2 regions of the Bacillus sp. 05T21 genome follow, and region 2 is predicted to be linked to the other one. Evidence: a T-box and tRNA genes for the amino acid it is inferred to sense, from the RefSeq annotation. Region 2 holds a T-box; the other holds one or more tRNA genes.
What was found. The T-box of region 2 lies ahead of metG (methionine--tRNA ligase). A T-box ahead of a tRNA ligase gene usually reads a tRNA of that ligase, here a tRNA-Met.
Positions count from the first base shown of each region.

Region 1: it has a tRNA-Met gene. The T-box ahead of metG (methionine--tRNA ligase) is inferred to sense a tRNA for this amino acid. The anticodon was not compared.

Region 1 covers NZ_JBFTMD010000030.1:24,556-33,053, forward strand. The annotation lists gene spoVT (stage V sporulation protein T) at 1-279, shown strand, start outside; gene AC1DKZ_RS28605 (putative polysaccharide biosynthesis protein) at 511-2,112, shown strand; gene yabN (bifunctional methyltransferase/pyrophosphohydrolase YabN) at 2,125-3,585, shown strand; gene AC1DKZ_RS28615 (RNA-binding S4 domain-containing protein) at 3,600-3,875, shown strand; gene yabP (sporulation protein YabP) at 3,934-4,242, shown strand; gene yabQ (spore cortex biosynthesis protein YabQ) at 4,239-4,892, shown strand; gene divIC (cell division protein DivIC) at 4,889-5,248, shown strand; gene AC1DKZ_RS28635 (S1 domain-containing RNA-binding protein) at 5,336-5,824, shown strand; tRNA gene AC1DKZ_RS28640 (tRNA-Met) at 5,984-6,057, shown strand; tRNA gene AC1DKZ_RS28645 (tRNA-Glu) at 6,071-6,142, shown strand; gene spoIIE (stage II sporulation protein E) at 6,404-8,498, shown strand, end outside.
Region 2 covers NZ_JBFTMD010000009.1:49,903-58,400, forward strand. The annotation lists gene AC1DKZ_RS17360 (methyl-accepting chemotaxis protein) at 1-438, opposite strand, end outside; gene AC1DKZ_RS17365 (methyl-accepting chemotaxis protein) at 671-2,365, opposite strand; gene AC1DKZ_RS17370 (class I SAM-dependent methyltransferase) at 2,780-3,598, opposite strand; T-box leader at 3,712-3,982, shown strand; gene metG (methionine--tRNA ligase) at 4,033-5,667, shown strand; gene AC1DKZ_RS17380 (EamA family transporter) at 5,863-6,765, opposite strand; gene AC1DKZ_RS17385 (sensor histidine kinase) at 6,904-8,343, opposite strand; gene AC1DKZ_RS17390 (response regulator transcription factor) at 8,321-8,498, opposite strand, start outside.

The DNA.
Region 1 (8,498 bases), on a different contig from region 2:
GGCGCATCTAAAAAAGAATACTTAAATAAAAGTGTTGGCGATTTAATTGAGAAGACAATGGAAGAGCGTAAGTCTGTAATTATGACAGATGAAAGCGAAATTTCAATTATTGATGGAGTAACAGAAAAAGTGAGCTCTTATACAATTGGCTCGATTATTGCAAATGGAGATCCAATCGGAGCTGTCGTTATCTTCTCTAAAGAGGCTATTATAAGTGAAGTAGAGCATAAATCAGTAAATACAGCTGCAAGCTTTTTAGCGAAACAAATGGAGCAGTAGCGAAGTGTAATTTCTATAAGTAGCAATCTTTCCTAATTATGATATTTCTATTTGAGAAATTAACTATTTGGAGATATAAGTATATTGAACGAAGGTAGCGCTTTGCTACCTTTTTTCATTGAATATTTTTGCTGTTGAAAGAAGTCAGTGAATGTAAGGAATATGAAGGAGAGCCAGTTTTTCTTTGTGATATAATACGAGGGGTGAGAATAGAAAAAGGAGTTTTCTTGTATGGAAGCGAAGAAGTACCAAGCCTTTTGGCGTGGGGCTATTATATTAACAATCGCAAGTTTTGTTACGAAGGTATTAAGCGCTTTTTACCGTATTCCATATCAAAATATAGCGGGTGATGTTGGTTTTTATATTTACCAACAAATTTATCCGTTTTATGGATTTTGTTTGATTTTAGCTACTTATGGGTTTCCCATTATTATTTCAAAAATGGTCGCAGAAAGATTAGAACGAGGAAAACAAAAAGAAGCAGAAGAAATTATTTGTGTATCTTTTTGGTTTTTATTAGGAATTGGCTTTATAGGATTTTTCACATTATTCTTTGGGGCCAAAACAATTGCATCGGCTATGGGCGATATACATTTAGATAAATTATTACGTGTTATTTCGTTTTCATTCCTACTAATGCCATTTTTATCTGTAGCGAGAGGATATTTTCAAGGTTTCAATAATATGATGCCGACGGCTGTTTCGCAAGTAATTGAACAAACGATTCGTGTTTCTATTATTGTATTTTTATCACTATTCCTTATTGCTCATGGATTTGATTTATATACAGTTGGTGCGGGTGCCATGCTAGGTTCAATTGCAGGCGGGCTTATTGGGATTATCGTACTTTTACTTTATATGCGTCATGATTTCCATGCTATTTTCTTCAAAAGTTGGAAGGGAATTGGAAATAAAAAAAGGGTTGTTCGAATCCTTTTTTGGCAGGGATTAGCGATTTGTGTTAGTAATTTAGTCCTTATTTTTATACAAATGGCGGATTCTATTTCCTTGTATACTTTGCTTATTCGTGCGGGAGAGCAAATTGAAAATGCAAAGGTACTAAAAGGTGTTTATGATAGAAGTATCCCGCTTATGCAATTAGGTACTGTTGTGACAACTTCTTTCTCATTGTCACTTATTCCTATTATTACAGCGGCGAAAGAAAGAGGAGATCTTTCATTTATTCAAGAAAAGGTAAAGTTAGCAATGAAAATAACATTTGTTATTGGATTTGCAGCTGCTATTGGATTAACTTGTATTATTCAACCTACAAATATTATGTTGTTTGAAAATAGTGATGGATCAGATGTGTTATCGATTTTATCTTTATCTATTTTATTTAGTTCATTGTCAATTACAACTGCTTCCATTTTGCAAGGAGTGGGACAAACATTAAAACCAGCAATATTCGTTGTATTTGGAGGTTGTTTGAAGTTAGTTTTAAACTATATATTAATGCCGTATTTTGGTGTAAAGGGAGCTGCAATTGCAACTTTAGTTGCGCTTATTGTAATTGCCTTGCTAAATAGTGTGTTACTTATGCGAGCTGTATCGGAGCCGCTTATTGATAGGCGGAATATGTTAGGTGTAGCTATTAGTGGTATCGGTATGGGGTTTGTATTAATAATCTTTATGCGTATGTTGCGAATGTCCGGATTAGTAATTGATACAGGACATAGAGGAATTGCGACGCTTGAAGCGCTGTTAGGTGTAGCTATCGGTGGATTAGCATATATGTTTTTAATTTTAAAATTACGTGTATTTACAAAAGAAGAATTAGGAACCGTTATGAAACAAGAGAAAAAAGAAGGTTCATTGAAGAAGAGTGGATAGAGGTGACTGGTTGTGAGTGGAATCATTACTATTTTAGGATTAGGTGCTGGTGAGTTAGATCAGTTAACGATGGGTGTATATCGAAAGATAAAAGAAGCAGACCATATGTTTGTTAGAACGAAGGAACACCCAGTTATAGAAGAATTGGAGAAAGAAGCTATAAAGTATACGGCCTTTGATAATGTATATGAGGCACATGATACATTTGAAATCGTATATGAAACAATTGCGAATACATTGCTAGAACAAGCTAAAGGCGCAGAAATTATTTATGCTGTTCCAGGTCATCCGCTTGTAGCAGAAAGAACAGTTCAGCTACTTTTGGAAAAAGGAGAAGCAGCAAATATTGAAGTGCGAATTGAAGGTGGACAAAGTTTCCTTGATCCGATGTTTGCAAGTCTAAAAATTGATCCGATTGAAGGGTTCCAATTAATTGATGCTACATCATTTGAAAGAGGGCAATTAGAATTACGTCAACATTTAATCTTTTGCCAAGTGTATGATGCATTCGTTGCTTCAGATGTGAAGCTAACGTTAATGGAGATTTTGCCAGATGATTACGAAGTGTATATCGTAACAGCTGCAGGGACTTCATTCGAGCAAGTGAAAAAGGTATCGTTATACATGTTAGATCACGAAACAGAATTAAATAATTTAACGAGTGTGTATGTACCGCCGGTTAAGGAACGTGCGTCCTTATATCAGCAGTTTGATGTGCTTAGAGCAGTTATTGCTGATCTTCGTGGACCGAATGGTTGCCCATGGGATAAAAAGCAAACTCATCAATCTTTAAAGAAATACTTAATTGAAGAAGCGTATGAAGTGCTAGAAGCAATTGATGAAGAGGATGATGATCATTTAGTAGAAGAACTAGGTGATATATTATTACAAGTTATGCTTCATGCCCAAATTGGAGAGGATGAAGGTTGGTTCTCTATAGATGACATTATTCGGACTTTAGCTGAGAAAATGGTTCGTCGTCATCCGCATGTGTTTGGGGATACGGATGTAAATAATGCTGATGAAGTGATTGCAAATTGGGAAGAAATTAAAAAACAAGAAAAGGGATTCGTGAAAGAATCTGTTTTAGCGGGTATTCCAAAAAGCTTGCCACAACTAATGCGTGCTTATGAAATTCAGAAGAAAGCTGGAAAGGTTGGATTTGATTGGGTTGATGTGCAGCCGATGATAGAGAAGGCCTTAGAAGAATGGCAAGAATTCCAACAAGAAGTTGTAAACATGGATGAGAAAAAGATGCTAGGTGAATTTGGTGATTTACTATTTGCATTTGTTAATATAGCTCGTCATTATAAATTAGATCCAGAAGAAGCGTTACGTTCAACTAATGAGAAATTTATGGCTCGCTTTTTATACATGGAAGCAAAAGTAGCTGAAATGAATAAGGAAATGCAAGATTTATCATTAGAACAGTTAGATATTTTATGGGAAGAGGCAAAACAAACAGAGCGTTAATAGGGGGATTTGATATGCGTCTAGATAAATTTTTGAAAGTATCACGTTTAATTAAAAGAAGAACATTAGCAAAAGAAGTGTCTGACCAAGGAAGAATTTCGATTAATGGCCAAGTGGCAAAAGCGAGTTCAGATGTGAAGGTAGAGGATGAATTAACAATTCGTTTCGGGCAAAAAATAGTAACTGTGAAAGTAAATGAATTGAAAGAAACAACTAAAAAAGAAGATGCAGCAAACATGTATAGTCTTGTTCGTGAGGAAAAAGTGAAAGCGGAAGAAGGCTTGTTCTAAAATAGGTTAGCCCTTCATACATTACTATTAGCTAGTATAAAGCTATGGGGGGATTTTCGTGAATAATGGTTACTCACCTATGTCTTCTAATCAACAAAATGTTTCTGTAGAGCATGATATTATCATGCGTGGCAGGCGTGTAATCGATATTACTGGTGTAAAGCAAGTAGAGAGTTTTGATAGCGAAGAGTTTTTACTCGAGACTGTAATGGGTTTTTTAACAATTCGTGGTCAAAATTTGCAAATGAAGAATTTAGATGTAGAAAAGGGTGTTGTATCAATTAAAGGGAAAGTTCATGAAATGCTGTATATTGATGAGAACCAAGGGGAGAAAACTAAAGGCTTCTTTAGTAAGCTGTTTAAATGAGCCTAACAATTCAGTTGTATACAATGCTTTCGATGATTGGAATGGGTGCTTGGATTGGTGCTTCTTTAGATACATACCAACGGTTTTTAAAACGCCAAGAGCGTAAACGTTGGCTTGTATTTATACATGATATACTATTTTGGATTGTCCAAGCATTATTCGTTTTTTATGTATTACTGCGTGTAAATGAAGCCGAACTACGTATATATGTATTTTTGGCGTTACTATGTGGTTTTGCAGCATATCAAAGCTTATTGAAAGTACTATACATGAAGATGTTAAATTTTCTCATCTATATTTTTGTACAAACAACACAATTTTTTGTTCGAATTATACAGCTACTCATGATAAAACCTGTTATTATTATAGCACAGCTATTTATTGCATTTATATTATTCTTATTTCGTATACTGCTTTCAATTGGACATGTGTTATGGAAAATGGTGATTTGGATATTACTTTTCATATGGAAAGTTTTTTTCTCGCCTGTTCGGTTTATTGTTTCGCTCATATGGAAACTTCTCCCTAATCGTGTTAAACTTTTTATAATGAAGCATGTAGGGTTCCTGCAATATGTAGCAAAATTGAAGGGACATATCTTCCAATTATGGGTGCGTATAAAAAAGAAGTTAGGGGGACCTCGGAAATGAGGGAACTGAGACAAAGAACAATCGAAAAACAGAGTCCAAATCCTGTTAAAGAACATATAATACAAACGGATGAGAACAGGAAGCGACTTTATCGCCGTTTAGCGGTTTTTCTTGTCTTTGCTTTTACAATTATTGCTAGTATTAGTGTGACGTTTTATCAACAAAACAGTTCCATTAAAGCAAAAGAAGCAAAAGTTAAGGACATGAAAAAAGAACTGGATTCATTAACGAAAAAAGAAAAGAATCTAAAAGATGAAGTTCAAAAGTTGAATGATGAAGAGTACGTTTTAAAGATTGCTAGAAGGGATTATTTCTTCTCCGGAAAAGGGGAGATAATTTTTCCTGTTTCTAAGTAGAGTATGTCTTATTGACACTACATTTTAGGATTATATATAATAAAGTAAAATTTGACTTTTTAACCACTAAGGAGGAGCATTTTTTTTATGTCAATCGAGGTAGGCAGCAAGTTACAGGGTAAAGTAACAGGTATTACAAATTTTGGGGCTTTTGTGGAGCTGCCAGAAGGCTTAACAGGTCTTGTTCATATTAGTGAAGTTGCTGATAATTATGTGAAAGATATTAACGATCACTTAAAAGTAGGCGACCAAGTAGAAGTAAAAGTTATCAATGTTGAAAAAGATGGCAAAATTGGCCTATCTATTAAGAAAGCGAAAGAACGTGAAAAAACAGAAGGAGATCGTCCGCGTGGTGAATACCAACGTGGTGGTGATCAACAACGTTCTGGACGTCCACAACGTAATAATAATCGTTCTTCCAACAGAGATAACCGCGGTGGCGGTAACGAACGAGCTCCAAAAGAAACATTTGAGCAAAAGATGGCACGCTTTTTAAAAGATAGTGAAGATCGTTTAACTTCTTTAAAGCGTAACACAGAATCTAAACGTGGTGGCCGTGGCGCACGTCGCGGATAATAAGTCCGTTTAATTCTTAACATATAGAGAGGTACCCAGAGTAATTACTCGGGTACTTTTTTATGTGAGAGAATATATTTTTAAAAAAGTTTTTGAGATGTATTGACTTTAAAATATATCTGATGTAATATACTAATTGTCCGTTAAATACGACGACATGGCGGTGTAGCTCAGCTGGCTAGAGCGTACGGTTCATACCCGTGAGGTCGGGGGTTCGATCCCCTCCGCCGCTATATTTAATTTAACGGCCCGTTGGTCAAGTGGTTAAGACACCGCCCTTTCACGGCGGTAACACGGGTTCGAATCCCGTACGGGTCATCTAAAAAGATCATGCAAATTTGCATGGTCTTTTTTTGTTAAATATAAATTAAGACGTACAATACTTCTACAAAATCACCCTATATTTTCTGAACATTCTTTCAACTCACTTTAAATAAATTAAATACTATGTATATATGTAGATTTATTTCGAATAAAAAGTCGAACGATTATAAAAGTCAAAACTGTTGTTTTGACAAAAAAACCAATAATCATCTTTTATAATAACAGTAATTAAACTATGCAGGTGGTGTTAAAAATATGCCTAAAGCAGGAAGGAATACTATGAATACAAGTGCATTGGCGATGAATGAAAGTCAGCTTGGAACAATAAAGTGGACGAGTAAGTTGCGAATGAAGTTTGAAAAAGTTTTCTTTAGATGGGGATTCATTATTGCTGTTATTGGTTTTCTTTTGGGACGAGCATATATATTAACAAACATTTTACCGTTTGCATTGCCGTTTTTTGCTGCTGTTTATGTTATGAAGCGAGATAAAATGCCGCTCGCGTTCTTAGCCCTAATGGGGGGGGCACTTTCAGTTTCAATAGATAATTTATTTTTTACTTTTGCATCTATCTTTACCTTCTTTATTTATAATATCTTCTTTAGTCGGTTTACACGTAAAACTGTTGGACTTGTACCATTCCAAGTATTTATCTCCGCATTAACCGCACATTTAGTTGTTGTATATTTTGCACAGCAAACCGTCACCATGTATGATCTGCTCGTCAGTACGATCGAAGCGGGGCTTAGCTTCGTATTAACGATGATATTTTTACAAAGTGTTCCGCTTTTAGTGGAAAGGAAAGGGAAGCAACAAGCGTTAGAAACAGAAGAAATTGTTTGTTTAATTATATTACTAGCATCTGTTTTAACGGGCACAACGGATTGGTTTGTTTATGATGCTTCTATTCAACATATTTTCACTAGATATTTAGTATTAGTATTTGCCTTTATTGCAGGGGCAGCTACAGGGTCCACCGTAGGAGTTGTCACTGGGTTAATATTAAGTTTAGCAAATGTGGCGAGCTTGTCTCAACTTAGTCTCCTTGCCTTTTCAGGATTGCTTGGGGGATTGTTAAAAGAAGGGAAGCGTATAGGAGTTAGTTTAGGTTTATTAATTGGTACAAGCTTAATTACATTATATGTAGACAAGCAAACAAGTATTGTAACAACTTTAATTGAATCTGGTGTAGCGATTGTTTTCTTCTTATTAACACCGAAGCTTGTTATGGATCGTATTGCTAAATTTATGCCGGGTACACAGGAACATTCACAGGATCAACAACAATATTTAAGAAGAGTGCGCGATGTTACAGCAAACAAAATCAATCAATTTGCTAATGTATTTGCTGCTTTGTCTAATAGCTTTTCTGTATACGGGTATGTGGAGGAGGAAGATAAAGAAACAGAAGCTGATTTATTTTTAAGTACAATTACTGCAAAAACATGTCAAACATGCTTTAAGAAGGATCAATGTTGGGTAGTTAATTTTGATAAAACATACGATTATATGAAACAAATAATGAGTGAAACAGAAGAAGGAACGCTGCAGCATAATCGGAAGTTAGTTCGTGAATGGGACAAGCATTGTGTGAGAGGGAAGAAAGTAACGGATTTAGTAGCGGGTGAATTAGATCACTTCTATGAGGGGCAGAAATTAAGAAAACAAATGAAGGAAAATCGTAGAATTGTAGCGGAGCAATTACTAGGTGTATCAAAAGTGATGGAGGATTTCGCTAAGGAGATACAACGAGAAAGAGAGAACCATCAAGCGCAGGAGGAGCAAATTTTACAAGCGTTTCGTGATTTTGGTGTCGAAGTGGAGCATGTTGATATTTATTGTTTAGATAGAGGAAGTATTGATATTGAAATGTTGATTCCGGCTGCATCTAATGAACATGGGGAATGTGAGAAGTTGGTTGCTCCAATGCTTTCAGATATTTTAAAAGAGAATATCGTCGTTAAGCATGAAGAGAAATCCTCATATCCAAATGGGCACAGTTTAATATCATTTGGTTCAGCGAAGACGTATTCTCTTGATACAGGATTGGCCACAGCTGCAAAAGGTGGTGGGTTTATTTCAGGTGATTCCTACGCGATGATGGATTTGAGCGTTGGTAAATATGCACTTGCGATTAGTGATGGTATGGGAAATGGACAAAGGGCTCATATGGAGAGTAGGGAAACGGTAAAATTATTACAAAAGATACTTCAATCAGGTATTGATGAAGAAATAGCGATTAAGTCCATCAATTCGATTCTTTCTTTAAGGACGACAGAGGAGATGTATACAACGCTTGACTTGGCTATGGTAGATTTAAGGGATGCGAGTGCGAAGTTTTTAAAGATTG
Region 2 (8,498 bases):
AGTGCCATTCTCTGTAGAAGCTACTTGTAAAGCTTCTTCCCATTTTTGTTCTTTTGCAAGAGTGAATACTTTCTCTTCAATGAACTTTCTCCAAGTGGATCCTAATTCCATTGTGCTTTTCACGGACTGAGAAGTGTTAGGGTTAGAAAGAAGTTGCCCTTTTGTATCTTCAAGACGTTTACTCATCTCATTAAACTTGTCTAATTCGACTTGATCATGTTGTAGTAAATAACCTCTTAAAGCAGAAAGTTGTACTTGATAAGCGTCTCCGCGCTCTTTCAATTCTGTTGCAAGAGGAGAAATTTCTTTTTGTAATGTTTCAGCTTTATGAGACTGATCCATGGTAAAGAATAAAATAAAAGCTAAGGCGATGCCGAATAAAGCGCAAATCATTCCCATCATGAACATTAGTTTTTTTCGAATGCTAATAAAATTCATATGATAAAAATCCTCCTTGTAAAATCTTAGTATTAGAATTAATTAATTAATTAATGTAAAAAATTGAAAGAAAGCTTTACTCCATCTGGAATAAAGCTTTCTTCTTTCCTTTAGGAATTATAGCAGACAGAATGGGAGATAGAAAGAGATATTTTAGCGTGAAAAAAGAGAGACTCTAAATCGCTCTTTCTAACAATTTAGAGTTCGTAGAAGTATAAATGAAATTTTCATTTTAACTATTTGTTTTGAAATGAGAAACGAGCACTTCAAGTTCTTGCACAATTGTTTTCATTTCTGATGATTTTTTAGCAACGACACTCATTTTGTTTACTTGGTCACCAGCTGAAGTTGCTGTTTTCGATGTTTCGGCAGCAACTTCATTTGAAATAGAAGCGATATTATTTAAAGCTGCATTCATTTCTTCAGAACTTGCGGCCATTTCTTCAGCAGTTGCAGACATTTCTTGTATTTGTGTAGAGAAATTGTTAATGTGATTAACAATTTCTGAGAATGAAGATCCAGCGGTACGAATGACTGTAATTCCTTCAGAAGCTTCTGACTGACCTTGTGTCATCATGTCATTTGTTATTTTTGTGTCCGCTTGAATTTGATGAAGTAAATGATTAATGTCATTTGCTGCTAGCTGAGATTGTTCAGCAAGTTTTCGTACTTCATCGGCAACAACAGCGAATCCTTTTCCGTGTTCACCAGCACGGGCCGCTTCAATAGAAGCATTTAAAGCGAGCAAATTCGTCTGCTCGGCAATATTAGAAATAGATTGAAGTGCAGTATCAATATGATTCGTATGTGTAATGAGTCGCTCTACCACTTGTGATGTAGCGTTAACAGCTTCGTTAATTGTATGCATTTGTGTAATAGATTTTTCAATGACTTTATTTCCATCATCTGCTTTTTCAGAAGTTGTAACAGCTAGGCTAGCGGCAGAAGAGGCAGCTTGTGCAATGCGCTGAACACTCGTTGCCATATCATCCATTGCGGTTGAACTTTCTTCAATGCTAGAAACTTGTGAACGAATATTGTGCTCAAGAGCATTCATAGTCTCTTTAGTTTTTGCGGTATTTTCCATAGAAGCAGTTGTTTCGATAAACACATTTTCAGAAGCTTCTTTTACACTTGTTGATGTTTGTTGAACTTGCTTTATTATACGCTGTAAGTTAGCAAGCATTTGATTAAAGGAATTTGCGATGTCACCAATTTCATCTTTACTCGTTACGTGTAATCTAGCGGTTAAATCGCCATCTTGAGAAGCTAATTCTTTTAACTTCGCATCAATTTGTCGAATCGGTTTAACGAGTTTACCAGAGAACCACCATGCCAATAGAATAGACGTTAATGTACATGTAATGAGTGAGAAGAAAATAATATATTGAATAAGGGATGAAGAAGACTCTACGTCAGCAATTAATACGTCCCGTTTGTCATTTTCTTCATTTGCATATTTAGTAAAACGACTTAAAAGATCATTTACATAATCTGTTTGAGCAAGAGCAATTTTGGATGCTTCATCCCATTTTCCTTCCCGTGCAAGAGGGAGGACTTCATTATCTACGACGCTGCGCCATTTTGCTCCCATTAAAATGGCCTCTTTCATTCCTTCTGGGAGTTTTTTATCACTTGTTACTTTCTCCCTAGTATCAGCTAGTTTTTTTCCTTCCCGGTTGAATTTATCCAATTCTTTTTGGTCATGTGATAGTAAATATTCTTGTAAACCAGCGACCTGCGCTTGGAACCAATCGCCACGTTCTTTTAAAATCGTTGCTCTTTTCGATACATCATTCTTTAATGTTTCGATTTCACTTGCTTGATTCATCGCGAATGAAAGAATAACAATAAGAGCAATGCTAAATAAGGAAGAAATGCTTAAGAGTGTGAACAGTAGTTTTTTTCGAATGCTAACATATTTCATTGTTACCCCTACCTTTTTTAAAAACTATTTATTATAATTTATAAATATTGAGAACGAAACTAATAAAAACATAATTAAGAAGTTATTAATCTGTTCAATGAAAATTATAGCAGATAATGGAATATGGCAGATTAATGTGAGTAAATGTTCTTAAAATGTATACATTTGTATATCAAAAAATTCATAAATAAAAATCAGAAATGGTATTGTAATTTGAAATAACATCCTGTATACTTCTAATTAGTTGATAACGATTATCACTATCAACTAAACATTACTCTTCGTTATGTTGGTCATACCCCTTTTTGACGACGTAAGTCAGAGACGAATGTTGAAATATCTTGTGTCCTATTCTACAGAATTATGGTAATCTCCAACCTCAACTTATATGCGTAAGCATGCAAAAAAAGGATCCTATCCGTGAAGGGATCCTTTTTTGCATGTTGTCGCAATTAATGTGTATAGACCTGGTATACGTTCTTCAATTCCCTCTGGTGCAGTAGAAGGGAAAACCCACCTTTGATGAGATCCGTGTTCTTCAATCAATTTTTCAACCTTGAAATTTGTTTCTGCCATTGATGTAATTATTTCTCCTAGTGTCCAGCGCCTAATTTTTGTTCTCGGTAAAGCGTATTTCTGTGATCCCGTAAGGAGAGTACTATAAGCTACGTCATCTTCAATAAGTTCCTCGTCGAAATAATTTCCATTTGCTCGAAATGATGGATGATCTACTCCTAATAATTTTGTATAAACGGGATGATAGTCACGTAGTATAAAGGTCCCATCTTGTTTTAGTAAGTGAGAGATCATATGAAAGAGTGGCTTTAAGTCTAAAAGGTAATGGAGCACGCCAAGCTCCAGTAACACGATATCAAATGATTGGGATAGATTTAAATCTAGTACATCGGAAATGATATATTGAATAGAGACACCAGCAGCTTCGGCTAGTTCGGTTGCGTATTTTTCATTACTTGCTGAAATGTCTACAACTGTTACATCGGCTCCTAAAAGAGCAAGAGCAACTGCTTTATTGCCTTTTGATCCGAGTAAATTAATAATACGTTTTCCTTTTGGAGATTGTATGTAAGGTAAATAATGATCTACCTCGCGCACGGGATCTTCCATGAGCTTTTTCGCATAATCTCCTGGCGCCCCGTGACGATTTGTCCAAGCTTCATAAGCAGCTGCGTTCCAGCTTTTTTCATTAATAGTACTTAGTTGTTTTTGATTCAATTTTATCACTCCTTTTGTGAACGTATAGTTATTCGGTGAATGAGTAGGATTTCCTGTTTTTTTGAATAAAAGTTTGATTTTTCTGTTGTTAAGTCGTAAAATACGTTTTATACATAAAAGCGTTGAAAAGGAAAAGTAGAATGGAACCATTCTTTCCAGAGAGCTTCGGTAGCTGAGAAGAAGCAAGAATATTCATTTGAACAATGGCCTTTGAGCTTCGTCCTGAACTTATCAAATGATAATAGTAGGCGGCGACGAGAGTTGGTACTCGTTATCAAAACCACAGTATAAGAGCATATAGCTCCGTACTTGTTAAGGTTAGTTATGCGAATGACTGACGAAATAAGGTGGTACCGCGACTGTTTATAAAGCCCCGCCCTTATCTTTTTTAAGATAAGGGCGGGGCTTTTTATATTTTAAAGGAGGAATATAAGATGAGTATTTTTATTGGAGGCGCTTGGCCGTATGCAAATGGTTCGTTACACCTTGGACACATTGCTAGTTTGTTACCAGGAGATATTTTAGCACGTTATTACAGGGCAAAAGGTGAGCATGTGTTGTATGTTTCAGGAAGTGATTGTAATGGAACACCGATTACAATTAGAGCAAAGCAAGACGGTGTGATGGTGAAAGAAATTGCTGATAAGTATCACGAAGAGTTTGAGCGATGTTTTCGTAGCCTTGGTTTTACTTATGATTGCTATACACGTACAGATAGTGAGCATCATCATGAAACTGTTCAAAAAGTCTTTTTGCGACTATTAGAAGAAGGTTATATTTATAAAAAAGTAGTTGAACAAGCTTATTGCGAAACGTGTACGCAATTTTTACCGGATCGATATGTAGAAGGTATTTGTCCGCATTGTCATGAAGCAGCAAGGGGCGATCAATGCGATGCTTGTTCCGCTATTTTAGATCCACTCGATTTGTTAGAAAAGAAATGTAAGTTATGTGGTAGTACGCCATCAGTACAGGAAACAGAGCATTTCTATTTTGCATTGCATAAATTTCAGCAGCAAATTAAAGAGGTCGTAGAAATTGCAAAGCAGAAAGGAACATGGCGCGACAATGCAATTCAATTAACAGAGAGATATTTAAAGGAAGGATTACAAGATAGGGCAGTGTCACGTGATTTACCAATTGGGGTACCAATTCCAGTGGCAGGATATGAAGATAAGAAAATTTACGTATGGATTGAAGCAGTGACAGGATATTATTCGGCGAGTAAACGCTGGACTGAAGAAACAGGGAAAGATGATCAAGAGTTTTGGGATAAAGAAGCGAAAACATATTATGTGCACGGAAAGGATAATATTCCGTTTCATTCAATCATTTGGCCAGCGGTATTACTTGGAATAGGAGAAGAAGCAATCCCGCGTCATATCGTTTCGAATGAATATTTAACAGTTGAAAAAAGAAAATTATCTACAAGTAAAAACTGGGCAGTATGGGTGCCTGACATATTAGAACGCTATAATCCAGATTCTATTCGTTACTTTTTAACAGTTAACGCACCAGAAAATCGTGATACTGATTTTTCATGGCGTGAATTCATTTACAGTCATAATAGTGAATTGTTAGGTGCATACGGGAACTTTGTGAACCGGACATTAAAGTTTATTGAAAAATATTATGGTGGTACTGTACCGAAGGGAAGTATTGATGTAGAGCTGAAAGATAAAGTAGAAGGATTATATAAAAGTGTAGGAGAGGCGATTGAACAAACTAAATTTAAGGTGGCACTAGAAACAATATTTGATGCAGTACGCTTTGCAAATAAGTACTTTGATGAAAAGCAGCCTTGGAAACAAAGAGAAGACGACCCAGTTTCATGTGAGGAAACAATTTATAATTGTGTTTACCTAATAGCAAACTTTGCACAACTGCTTGAACCATTTTTACCGTTTTCAAGTGAAAGAGTTAGAAATACATTATCGAGTGTTAAAGTAAATTGGGAACCTCAAAATACGTTGCCAAACCGAATTGATAATGTACAGCCATTATTTGAGCGAATCGATGTAAAACAAATTGAACATGAGGTAGAGAAGTTATATGGAGCAGTAAAGTGAAATATAAGGAAAAGACCTTTCAAATAAATGAAAGGTCTTTTGTTATGCTGTATAACCCTCTTTCTTATCTTTCAAAAAGAAAAGCACAGCAAGGATTACGAGAATAATAGCCGCAATATCATATGTTATTTTGAAGGTAGTAATAAAGTTTAACATATCGTAACTTTATTCACATTTATATACAAGTTGATGTTGTCACGCACTATGAACACGATTATGTTTTTTTTCTTTCCTAGCAGTAAGTAGTTGTGGTGTGAAAATACCGAGTAATATAACCACAATCCCAATCCACTGCATTGGCGATACAACTTCATGAACAAGTGTAATAGAAGCGATAATTGCTGTTGGTAATTCAGCTGCACCTAATATTGTACCAAGTCCCGTTCCGACTTTTGGTACCCCAATTGAAAAACAAATGACAGGTATAATAACCCCGAACAGTCCAAGGAAGAAAGCATATTTCCATAGGCCTGCTTGTAAAGCGCCGTCCGTTAAAAAGGTAGGCGGGAAAAATAAGCATACAATAAGAGTAGCACTCGTTGTCATAAGAAAGCTTTTCGTATAAGGCGGAACATCTGTAGCAACGCGCCCGCTTACAAATACATAGAATGAGAAAGAGACGGCAGCTAATAGTCCGAAAATAATACCTTTCGTAGAAAAGTTTTGTCCAAGACCTTCAAATACTCCACCAGCAAACAATGTACCAGTAAATAAAATAATAATAGATATAAATTTCTCACGGCTTGGGAATGTTCGGTTGGCAATCGCTTCGATGACTACACCAATCCAAGTGAACTGAAAGAGTAAAACGACAGCGATAGAGGCTGGCAGTTCTTCTACAGAAATAGCATAGAAAATACCTGTCATACTCATTGTTGTGCCGACTGTTAGTAACGAAAAGAATTGTTTTTTTGATACTTTATGACGTGAAAAGAAAAGAACGAGTAAAAGTAGTCCAATCCATCCGAAGACATATTGTCCTCCTAGTAGTTGGTGTGATGAAAATCCGTCGATGAATCCGAGTTTAAAAATAGTTGAAAGTACGCCGTAGCTACAAGCACCGAGTAAAACGAGTAGTGAATACTTAAACTTCTCCATAAAAATCCTCCTTTTAAATAATAAAAAACGCCCGCTATCCAAATAAGGATAACGGGCGAACGAAACAGAGTAAGATACTCTACAAAATTCCGCCATTCATACGAAGTATGAATTTGGGGTATGAAATTAGAGTAGGTTTTACATTGCTTTTGGGAATACAATGGAGCATTTTACACCTTGAGGTGTGTTTTGTATTCCATAAGGAAACTGATGTTTATCTAATATTTGTTTTACAATATATAACCCAAGACCACTACCTTGTACTAAGCCATGTTTGTCAGGATTTGCGCGATAGAATGGTTCAAATAAATGGGCAAGTTTATCTTCGTCAATTTGAGAACCTGTATTTAATACTTCTAATGCGTAACCGTTTGGCTTTTCATAAAGTTTTATATATACATGCTGATGGTCAATTGTATAATGAATTGCATTTGAAATAATGTTAAAAATAGCAGTTTGCATAAATTTAGGATCAGCTAAAATTTGTACATCTTGTTTAATGTTAGATTGAACATTTAATTGTTTTACAGATACAAAATAATCTACTTTCTTTATAACGTCCTCAATAATATTAGTTAATGAGATAACTTTTAAATTTGGTTTAAATTGAGGGTTTTGTATTTTGGATAATTCTGACACTTTTTCCGTTAATATGTTAATATCTTGCATCATCTCATATGAACGTTTTAAATATTTATCTCTATCTTTATAAGTGCCAATTCCGTGAATCATGCCATCGAGTTGTCCCATAACGGCTGCGATTGGTGTTTTTAATTCATGGGATATCATAGACATAAATTCTTTACGAGATTGTTCTAACTGTTGTTCCTTCTTGAGTTCATTTCTTAAATCTTGATTGCTTTCATGTAAATTTTTCACAATAGTAGGTACTTGTGAGGCAGCTACTTGCAAATTAAAATCTGTTTGATCTGTATTTTTGTTAAGTAGCTTTTTATCTGAGAAATCAAGATTCATAATATCTTTTAAAGCATCGCTCATATATCGGAAAGGTTTGGCGATTATTTTTGCATAGATTAAAGATCCAAGCAGAGATAATGCAAGCATTGTCGCCCCAATATGTGGAGCTAACTGCTGCAAAACAGCTGTTAACTTTGGATTATCATGTGTATCATTTGCTTTACTTGCTGCATTTTGTGTATGTAAGGCATCATTGTTAGTAACTTGCTTTTCCGCTTTTGTAAGTGAAGACGTTGTGTTACTTTTCCCCGGAATATTTTGTGCATGTTCTTTTGCTTTTGCAGTTTGGCTAGGCTGCAAAAGATGATTGATGGCTGTAGAGAGTGTTTTCATGTCTATTTGAGAAGATTGAAAATTAGAGATGCTACTCTCTGACACAGCTTTATTTTGCTTTGTTTTACTTTGGTCGTTTTGTTTGTCTGATTCCGCTTGTTCCGCAGTTTGCGTTCCAGAAGCTTTCAAACGATCTTTATCGTAATTTGAGGCTAGAAAATAAATAATTTGATAAAGACAAAGTGATAACAGAATACAAAATAATAAGGTTTTGATGAATATATTTTTGGTGATGTTGTCTTTGCTACGACTCGATTTTGTAGCCAATGCCTTTCACCGTTTTAATATAAGGAATTTCTAATTTTTTTCGTAAGTTTTTAATATGTGTATCTATAACCCTCACATCACCATAATGTTCATAGCCCCATACCTTATTCAACAAATCACTTCTTGATAATACTTTTCCCCGATTTTGCAGTAAA